Regions from separate parts of the Sphaerisporangium sp. NPDC088356 genome, predicted to be linked through region 2. Evidence: riboswitches for the same ligand, from Rfam matches in the RefSeq annotation. Region 2 holds a riboswitch; the other holds the start of a gene.
The links. A riboswitch is a leader RNA that binds a small molecule or an ion and turns the genes downstream of it on or off. The one in region 2 is predicted to bind glycine.

Region 1 (4,581 bases), on a different contig from region 2:
GGCGGTCATGCGGTCGGTCGTCGAGGCGGCCGACGGGTACCACCTCGACACCACCGACGGTGTGCGCGTGGTGGAGGAGGACGGAGGCTGGGCCCTGATCCTCCCCGACCCCGCGGAAGCCGTAACCCATATCTGGGCGGAAGGGGACGACCTGGACGTGGCCCAGGGCCTCCTGGAGCGCTGGGCCCGGGTGGTGGAGCACGCCGTCGGCACCTGACGCTCGCCCATGGAAGAGGTGCGTTCTGCCCCGAACCAGCCCTTTCCAGTCACATTTGAACGGCGCGCCGCATGGACCGGAGGGCGGCGCGGGCGGTAGCTTTGGACCGGCGCGGCGAGCCGAGTCGGAAGGAGCGAGGGGTGAGCGCCGTCAGGAGATACGCGAGCCCCCGTAGCGAGGACCGAGCGAGCCCCACCAGCAGCATGTCCGAACCCGCGAGCCTGCCCTCATCTTGACCTTTGCGACTCATCAGCGTAAGTTGCGGCATTCGCAGTCTGAGCAACTATGAGAAGCGAAGAACCGAGGCACGCCGCCCAGAGCACCGTCGCCGCGACTTCGCGGTAGGAGGCCGAGCCGATCGATGCCGAGCGTCTACTGCACGCAGTGCGGTCATGCCAATCCTGACGACGCCCGTTTCTGCTCACGGTGCGGGTCGCCGCTGAGTCGTGTCGAAAACACGCCGGGGGACACCACCTCCACGATCTCACTCAGTGGGATCGAGGCGATGGACGGCGACGCGACGGGACAGACGCTCATCCCCGATCGGGCCTCGGTCGAGCAGCTGCCGGCCGGCACGGCCCTGCTGGTCGTGATGCGCGGGCCCAACGCCGGGAGCCGGTTCCTGCTCGACAGCGAACTCACCACGGCGGGCCGCCACCCCGAGAGCGACATCTTCCTGGACGATGTGACCGTGTCGCGCAGGCACGCGGAGTTCTACCGGCGCGGCGACTACTTCACCGCCAGGGACGTCGGCAGCCTCAACGGCACCTACGTCAACCGGGAGCGCATCGAGGAGCTACCGCTCTCCGGCGGCGACGAAGTCCAGATCGGCAAGTTCCGGCTGGTGTTCCTCACGCGTGGGTGAGGAGGAGCGGTGATGGGCGCGCAGGCCGCCAGGGCGTTCATGAGCATCGGGGAAGTCCTCGAGATCCTGCGGGGAGACTTCCCCGACGTCACCGTCTCCAAGATCCGCTTTCTCGAGGGCGAGGGGCTCATCGAGCCCCAGCGCTCCCCTTCGGGGTACCGCAAGTTCACCCACGCCGACGTCGAGCGGCTGCGCTACATCCTCACCGCCCAGCGTGACCGCTACCTTCCGCTGCGCGTGATCAAGGACCATCTGGACACCGCCGAGCGCGACGGCGTCACCCGGCCCCGCGCCGTCGGGGCCGAGTCGCCCGCGGAGATCCGGCTGAGCCGGGCCGAGCTGCTGGAGGCCGCGGCGCTCGACGAGGAGACCCTCGTGGAGCTGGAGGACTACGGCCTGCTGACCCCGGTCGCGCGGTGGTACGACGCCGAGGCCCTGACGGTCGCCAGGGCCTCCGGGGCGCTCTCCAGGTTCGGCCTGCACCCCCGCCATCTTCGGGTGCTGAGGGCCGCGGCGGAGCGCGAGGCGGGGCTCGTGGAGCAGGCCGTGGCGCCGCTGCTGCGCCGCCGCGCCCCCGGTGCCGTCGATCAGGCCGAGGAGACCGCCAGGGAGCTCTCCGTGCTGCTCCAGGAGCTGCACGCCGCCCTGGTGCGGGGCGGTCTGAGGGGCATTCTGGGCCGCTGACGGAGGCGCCCGGACATTTCGGGGTGCGGGGATGTTACGTTGAATTTTGCGGCGATGGTCACGCCGCGAGCCGAGAGCCGCAAGGGAACGGGCCCGGAGCGGGCCGGCGACCCAATGAGACGGAGCAGCCTGTGTTGCAGATGGAGGTCGTGGGGGTTCGCGTCGAGATGCCCTCCAACCAGCCCATCGTCCTGCTCAAGGAGGCGAAGGGTGAGCGTTATCTGCCGATCTGGATTGGGATGACCGAGGCCACGGCCATCGCTCTGGCACAGGCAGAGGAGCCGCCTCCACGGCCGCTCACCCACGACTTGTTCAAGGACGTGATCGAAGCTCTCGGCGTGCGGCTGCAGACGGTCAACATCGTGGCGCTGCGCGACGGGATCTTCTTCGCTGACCTGGTGTTCTCCAACGGTGTCGAGGTGAGCGCACGCCCATCCGACTCGATCGCGTTGGCTCTTCGCACCGGTGCCAGCATCTTCGCCAGCGAGGATGTGGTGCGCGAGGCCGGCGTCATCATCCCTGATGATCAGGAGGACGAGGTCGAGAAGTTCCGCGAGTTCCTGGACACGATCACACCCGAGGACTTCGGTCGTGCGGGTTAACCATATCGGGCATTTACGCTTCACGACGCGCCGGGCGGGATCGTTGACTGAGGATCGCGCCAGTCCTACGGTGCAAGGGAAACCACGGTTGTAATTCACGAACCCCCAGATCAGACCGTGGGATGAGAGAAAGCCGGAGGTCCGCAGTGGCGGTCAGCAGCGGCGAGGGAAAGACGGCCGGCCAGCATGATCCGGCCCAGCGCCAGTCGGCGCGGGAGCGCGCGGGTGAGCAGGGCCTGTTGTTCGACGAGCGGCCGGCGTCGCTGCCCGCCGACGTGGGTTACCGCGGCCCGACGGCGTGCTCGGCGGCCGGCATCACCTACCGCCAGCTCGACTACTGGGCGAGAACCCAGCTGGTCGAGCCGTCGGTACGGGCCGCGCAGGGCTCGGGGTCGCAACGGCTCTACAGCTTCCGCGACATCCTCGTTCTCAAGGTGGTCAAGCGCCTGCTCGACACCGGGGTGTCGCTCCAGCAGATACGCACCGCGGTGCAGCATCTGCGGGAGCGCGGGGTCAACGACCTGGCGCAGATCACGCTGATGAGCGACGGCGTGAGCGTCTACGAGTGCACCTCGGCCGACGAGGTGATCGATCTGCTCGAGGGCGGCCAGGGCGTGTTCGGCATCGCCTTGGGCGGGGTCTGGCGCGAGGTCGAGGGATCTTTGGCGGAGCTGCCGGGGGAACGCGCGGAGCCGGCCGACCGGGACTCCATGGAGGAGCACCCGGGTGACGAGCTGGCTCGGCGCAGGAAGGCCCGCAAGACCGGATGACCTCGATCATGTCTGCCGCGTGGGGCGGTGGCCAGGTCGGTGGAGATCTCGGTGTGACGGGGCTGGATCTTTGCGAACCCGCAGGTCAGGGGTAAAGTCCGGCACATGGGGACGATAGGGGTAGCCCCTTACTCGGGGCGGGACGGTACGATTGGCGCAAGGCTTATGACCCTGTGCGGGAGAGTCCCTGGCACGGGCCGGTTCCGCGCTCCACGCGGTGCCGGCGTGTGACTCGGGCGCCGAAGGAGCAACCTCCCCGGAATCTCTCAGGCCCACGTACCGCACGGGTGAGGCGACTCTGGAAAGTAGACGTGCCCGCCAGGCGTGTCTCACCGACGGTGCAAATCCGCTTTTATGCGGATGAAGCTCTCAGGTCGCGATGAGAATGTCGCGCTGACAGAGGGGGAGACCCGGCATACGGTGCGCTCCAAGCGCCGGTCTCCACACCCTCAGGAGGGCCCCATGACCGATCGGTCACCGCTTCGCGACCTGTCCGCACCGCCCTTCGCCACCCGGCACATCGGCCCGGCGGACGCCGACCAGGCGCGCATGCTGGAGGCCGTGGGCTACGAGTCGGTCGCCGACCTGATCGCCCTGGCGGTGCCCGGGGTGATCCGTGCCGAGGGCCCGCTCGACCTGCCGGACGCGGCGAGCGAGACCGAGGCCATCGCCGAGCTGCGGGCGCTCGCCTCCCGCAACCAGGTGCTGACCTCGATGATCGGGCTCGGCTACCACGACACGATCACCCCGGCGGTCATCCGGCGCAACCTGCTGGAGAACCCTGGCTGGTACACCGCCTACACGCCCTACCAGCCGGAGATCTCGCAGGGACGCCTCGAGGCCCTTTTGAACTTCCAGACCGTGATCAGCGACCTGGCCGGGCTCGACGTCGCCGGCGCCTCGCTGCTCGACGAGGCCACGGCCGCGGCGGAGGCCATGACGCTGGTCCGCCGCGCCGGCCGTGCCAAGAGCCCGGTGTTCGTCGTGGACGCCGACGCGCTCCCGCAGACCAAGGCGGTGCTGGCCACCCGCGCCGAGCCGCTCGGCATCGAGCTCCTCGAGGCCGACCTCCGCCACGGCCTGCCCGAAGGCGAGCTGTTCGGCGTGCTCGTCCAGTACCCCGGCGCGAGCGGCGAGATCAAGGACTTCCGCGCGGTCGCCGACGAGGCCCACGCCCGCGGCGCGCTGGTCGTCGCCGCCGCCGACCTTCTCGCGCTGACGCTGGTCGAGGCGCCCGGCTCCATGGGCGCCGACATCGCCGTCGGCTCCTCCCAGCGTTTCGGCGTGCCCTTCGGGTTCGGCGGCCCGCACGCCGCGTACATGGCGGTCCGCGAGGGGCTCCAGCGGCAGATGCCCGGCCGCCTGGTCGGGGTGTCGCAGGACGCCGACGGCCGCCCCGCCTACCGGCTGGCCCTGCAGACCCGCGAGCAGCACATCCGCCGG
Region 2 (4,581 bases):
GGTGGTGTACTCCTCGGCGCTGAGCAGATCCTCGGGGGTTCCCTCGATGCGCACGCGGAACAGCCAGCCCTCTCCGTACGGGTCGGAGTTGACCAGGGAGGGGTCGTCCACGACGGTCTGGTTGACCTCGACGATCTCGCCCGTCACCGGCGCGTAGATGTCGCTCACGGACTTGGTGGACTCGACCTCTCCGATGGCGTCCCCGGCCTCGACGGTGGCACCCGTCTCCGGCAGTTGGACGTAGACCACGTCACCCAGCGCGTCGGCGGCGAACGCCGTGATCCCCACGGTCACGGTGAGGCCGTCGTCGAGCCCGGCCACCCACTCGTGCTCCTTGGTGTAGCTGAGCTCCTCGGGAATGCTGCTCACATGCTCCTCCGGTAAAAAGGCAGGTCAACCACGTCGACCGGTTCATGGCTACCACGGATGTCGACCGCGAGCCCTTCGGACACGTTGATGTCCACGTAGGCCATCGCGATCGGCTTGCCGAGGGACTGCGAGGGCGCGCCGCTGGTGACCTCCCCAACGACGGTGCCGTCAGTCAGCAGCACCACGGGGTAGCCGTGGCGCGGCACTCGGCGGCCCCGCGCGACCAGCCCGGCGAGGCGCCGTCGCGGAGGGACGTCCTTGAGCGGCGCGAGCGCCGCGCGGCCGACGAAGTCGCCCGGCTTGTCGAACTTCACGACCCGGCCGAGGCCGGCGTCGAAGGGGGTAAGCCCGGCGTTCAGCTCGTTGCCGTACAGCGGCATGCCCGCTTCGAGGCGGAGCGTGTCGCGGGCGGACAGCCCGGCGGGGCGCAGGTCGAACGCGTCGCCTGCCTTGGTGAGCTCCTGCCACAGCGGCACGGCGTCCTGCCCGGCGACGAAGAGCTCGAAGCCGTCCTCGCCGGTGTACCCGGTGCGGGCGATGAGGGCCTCGGCTCCGGCGACGGTGCCCGGCAGCCCCGCGTAGTACTTCAGGCCGGTCAGGTCGGCATCGGTGAGGGTGCTGAGGATCTCCTGGGCGCACGGTCCCTGGATGGCGATCAGCGCGTAGCGGTCGGAACGGTCGTCGACCTCGGCGCCGAACCCCTGTGCCCGCTCGGTCAGCTCGGCGGCCACCCGCTCGTAGTTGGAGGCGTTGGCCACGACGAGGAACTCCTCGTCGGCCAGGCGGTAGACGATCAGGTCGTCCAGCACACCGCCGTCGGCGGCGCAGATCATGGTGTAGCGGGCGCGGCCGGGCTCGAGCACGGACAGGTGGCCGACCAGCGCGTGGTCCAGCGCCTGGCCCGCCTGCGGTCCGGTGACGAAGATCTCGCCCATGTGGGAGAGGTCGAACAGCCCGGCGGCCGTACGCACTGCGTTGTGCTCGGCGGACTCGCTGCCGTAGCGCAGCGGCATCAGCCAGCCGGCGAAGTCGGTGAGCGTCGCGCCGAGGCTCTCGTGCACCTCGCGGAGCGGTGTGGGTCTGGACATGATGCGCACCTCAGACAGGGTTGGATGAGAGCATCCTCCCCCTCTGTCATCGGTGCCTGAGAGTTTCGCCCGGGTTTTACCGGACTTTCACCTTCGGCGAGGCCCCGTGGAGGGGGCCTGCTTTCCAGAGATCACCTGGCCCGCGCGGTCCTTTGCCTTGTGAGGTTCGCGGGGAGGACTTGCTCCTTCAGGGGTCCTGACCGGATGTCAGGACGCTCTCCCGCACGGGATCATCGGTGTTCCCGCTCACCTTACCAAGGCCGGCCGGTCGTCGCGGCGGTGACCAGAGCTTCGAACAGGTGGCCTTCCTGGCCCGTCTCGGGATGCCACTGGACCGCCAGGGCGAAGGGATGTCCGGCGAGCTCCACCGCCTCCACCGTGCCGTCGTCCGAGGTGGCGGACACCGTGAGGCCCTCGCCGAGGCGGTCGGCGGCCTGGTGGTGGTAGTGGGCGGCGGCGGCCTTCCCGGCCCCCAGTGCGTCTGCGACCCTGCTGCCCGGCGCCAGCCGTACGGGCAGGTGGCCGAACTCGCCGGGGGCGGGGGAGTGGCCGCTGTGGCCCACCACGTCGGGCAGGTGCTGGTGGAGGCTGCCGCCGAGTGACACGTTCAGCACCTGCAGGCCCCGGCAGATGCCGAGGAACGGCAGCTCCGCCTCCAGCGCCGCGCCGACCAACCCAAACTCCGCCTCATCGCGAAATTTGCGGACGTATCCGGTTTGGTGGTGCGGCGGCTCGTCGTACCTGCCGGGATCGACGTCACCGCCGCCCGCCACGATCAGGCCGTCCAGCCGCTCGACCAGCGGCGCGGGGTCGCCCGCCGGGGGCAGGATGACCGGCTGGCCTCCCGCCCTGACGACGTGCTCGACGTAGTTGTACGGCAGCAGCGCGGCCGGCATCCGCCACACGGTGAAGGCGGCGGGCTCGACGTAGCACGTGATGCCGATGACGGGACGCGGCACGGGCTACTGCGGGGTCACGTAGGCGCCGGAGATGCCGCCGTCCACCAGGAACTCGGCACCGGTGATGAAGCTCGCGTCGTCCGAGGCGAGGAACGCGACGGCGGCGGCGATCTCGGAGGCCTCGGCGAAGCGGCCCACCGGGATGTGGACGAGGCGCCGCTGGGCGCGCTCGGGGTCCTTGGCGAACAGCTCCTGCAGCAGCGGGGTGTTGACCGGCCCTGGGCACAGCGCGTTGACCCTGATGCCCTCGCGGGCGAACTGGACGCCCAGCTCGCGCGACATGGCGAGCACGCCGCCCTTGGAGGCGGTGTAGGAGATCTGGGACGTCGCGGAGCCCATCACCGCCACGAACGACGCGGTGTTGATGATCGAGCCCTTGCCCTGCCGCCGCATGTACGGGATGGCGTGCTTGCAGCAGAGGTACACGCTGGTCAGGTTGACGTCCTGAACACGCCGCCAGGCCTCGATGCCGGTGGTCAGGATCGAGTCGTCGTCGGGAGGGGAGATGCCCGCGTTGTTGAAGGCGATGTCCACGCTGCCGTAGGCCTCGAAGGCCGTCTCGAACATCCGGCTGACGTCCTCCTCGCTGGTGACGTCGGTGCGGACGAACAGGCCGCCCACCTCGTCCGCCAGCTTGGCGCCGCCCTCCTCGTCGAGGTCGGCGCACACGACCTTCGCGCCCTCCTCGGCGAAGCGGCGAGCCGTGGCGAGGCCGATGCCGCCCGCCGCCCCCGTGATGACGGCGACGCGGTCCCGCAGACGTTGCATGGTGACGAACTCCCTGGTGCTTGGATCAGTCGTGGATCTTCAGCCCTTTGATCAGTGGGCGATGAAGACGTTCTTGGTCTCGGTGAAGGCGGCCAGCGCGTCCGGCCCGAGCTCCCGGCCGAGGCCGGACTGCTTGAACCCGCCGAATGGTGTCCAGTACCTCACGGACGAGTGGGAGTTGACCGAGAGGTTCCCCGCCTCGACCGCGCGGGCCACCCGGAGGGCCCGTCCCACGTCCCGGGTCCAGATAGACCCCGAAAGGCCATATTTCGTGTTATTGGCGATCTGTACGGCTGCCGCCTCGTCCTCGAACGGGACCACGCTCACGACCGGCCCGAAGATCTCGTCGGTGAACGCGCGGTCGTCCAGCGACTCGTGGGTCAGCACGGTCGGCGGGAACCAGAACCCTTTGCCGGACGGGCACGAGCCCTGGAAGCGCGGCGTTCCGGTGACGAAAGACGCCACCCGCTCGCGGTGCTCGGCGCTGATCAGTGGCCCCATGTCCGTGCCGGGATCCAGCGGATCGCCCACCGTCAGACCCTCGACGGCCCGGCCGAGCCGGTCGAGGAACTCGTCGTACACCGGGCGCTCCACGAGGATCCGCGAGCGCGCGCAGCAGTCCTGGCCGCTGTTGTCGAAGACCGCCGAGGGGGCGCTCGCCGCGGCCTGTTCCAGGTCGGCGTCGGCGAAGACCACGTTGGCGCTCTTGCCGCCGAGCTCCAGCGTGAGCCGCTTGACGTTCTCGGCGCACCTGGCCGCGATCAGCTTCCCGACCTCGGTCGACCCGGTGAACACGATCTTGTTGACGCCGGGGTGCTCCACGAGCCGGGCACCCGCGACCTCCCCTGCTCCAGGCAGCACCTGGAGCACCCCCTCGGGGAGGCCGGCTTCGAGGGCCAGCTCCGCCAGCCTCAAAGCGGTCAGCGGGGTCCACTCGGCGGGTTTCACGATGACGGTGTTCCCGGCCGCGAGCGCCGGGGCGGCGCCCCAGGTCATGATCACCATGGGGAAGTTCCACGGGACGATCACCCCGACGACGCCGAGCGGCTCGGCGAACGTGATGTCCACCCCGCCCGCCACCGGGATCTGCTTGCCGTGGTTGCGCTCGGGCGCGCCCGCGTAGAAGTGCAGCACGTCACGGACGTTGCCCGCCTCCCAGCGGGCGTTGCCGATCGGGTGGCCCGCGTTGGCGAGCTCCAGGCCGGCCAGCTCGTCGCCGTGGCGGTCGACCAGGTCGGCGAAGCGGCGGAGCAGCCGCGCGCGGTCGCCGGGCGCCACCTCGCGCCAGGCGGGGAACGCCTTCCTGGCACGCTCCACCGCGCGGTCGGTCTCGGCCAGGTCGGCGAGCTCGACGTCGGCGAGCACGTCCTCGTTGGCAGGGTTGATGATCTTCATGT

Region 1: it holds a riboswitch for glycine, as region 2 does, so the genes downstream of both, gcvP (aminomethyl-transferring glycine dehydrogenase) here and gcvT (glycine cleavage system aminomethyltransferase GcvT) in region 2, are expected to answer to the same signal.

What each region holds. Positions count from the first base shown of each region.
Region 1 covers NZ_JBFBIK010000060.1:28,239-32,819, reverse strand. Annotated here, with positions in the region: gene AB0O34_RS21990 (mannose-1-phosphate guanyltransferase) at 1-217, shown strand, start outside; gene AB0O34_RS21985 (FHA domain-containing protein) at 579-1,082, shown strand; gene AB0O34_RS21980 (MerR family transcriptional regulator) at 1,095-1,766, shown strand; gene AB0O34_RS21975 (bifunctional nuclease family protein) at 1,898-2,368, shown strand; gene AB0O34_RS21970 (MerR family transcriptional regulator) at 2,515-3,138, shown strand; glycine riboswitch at 3,305-3,430, shown strand; gene gcvP (aminomethyl-transferring glycine dehydrogenase) at 3,601-4,581, shown strand, end outside.
Region 2 covers NZ_JBFBIK010000007.1:1,117-5,697, forward strand. Annotated here, with positions in the region: gene gcvH (glycine cleavage system protein GcvH) at 1-369, opposite strand, end outside; gene gcvT (glycine cleavage system aminomethyltransferase GcvT) at 366-1,457, opposite strand; glycine riboswitch at 1,593-1,690, opposite strand; gene AB0O34_RS04685 (gamma-glutamyl-gamma-aminobutyrate hydrolase family protein) at 1,709-2,416, opposite strand; gene AB0O34_RS04690 (3-oxoacyl-ACP reductase) at 2,420-3,184, opposite strand; gene AB0O34_RS04695 (aldehyde dehydrogenase family protein) at 3,236-4,579, opposite strand; gene AB0O34_RS04700 (glutamine synthetase family protein) at 4,581-4,581, opposite strand, start outside.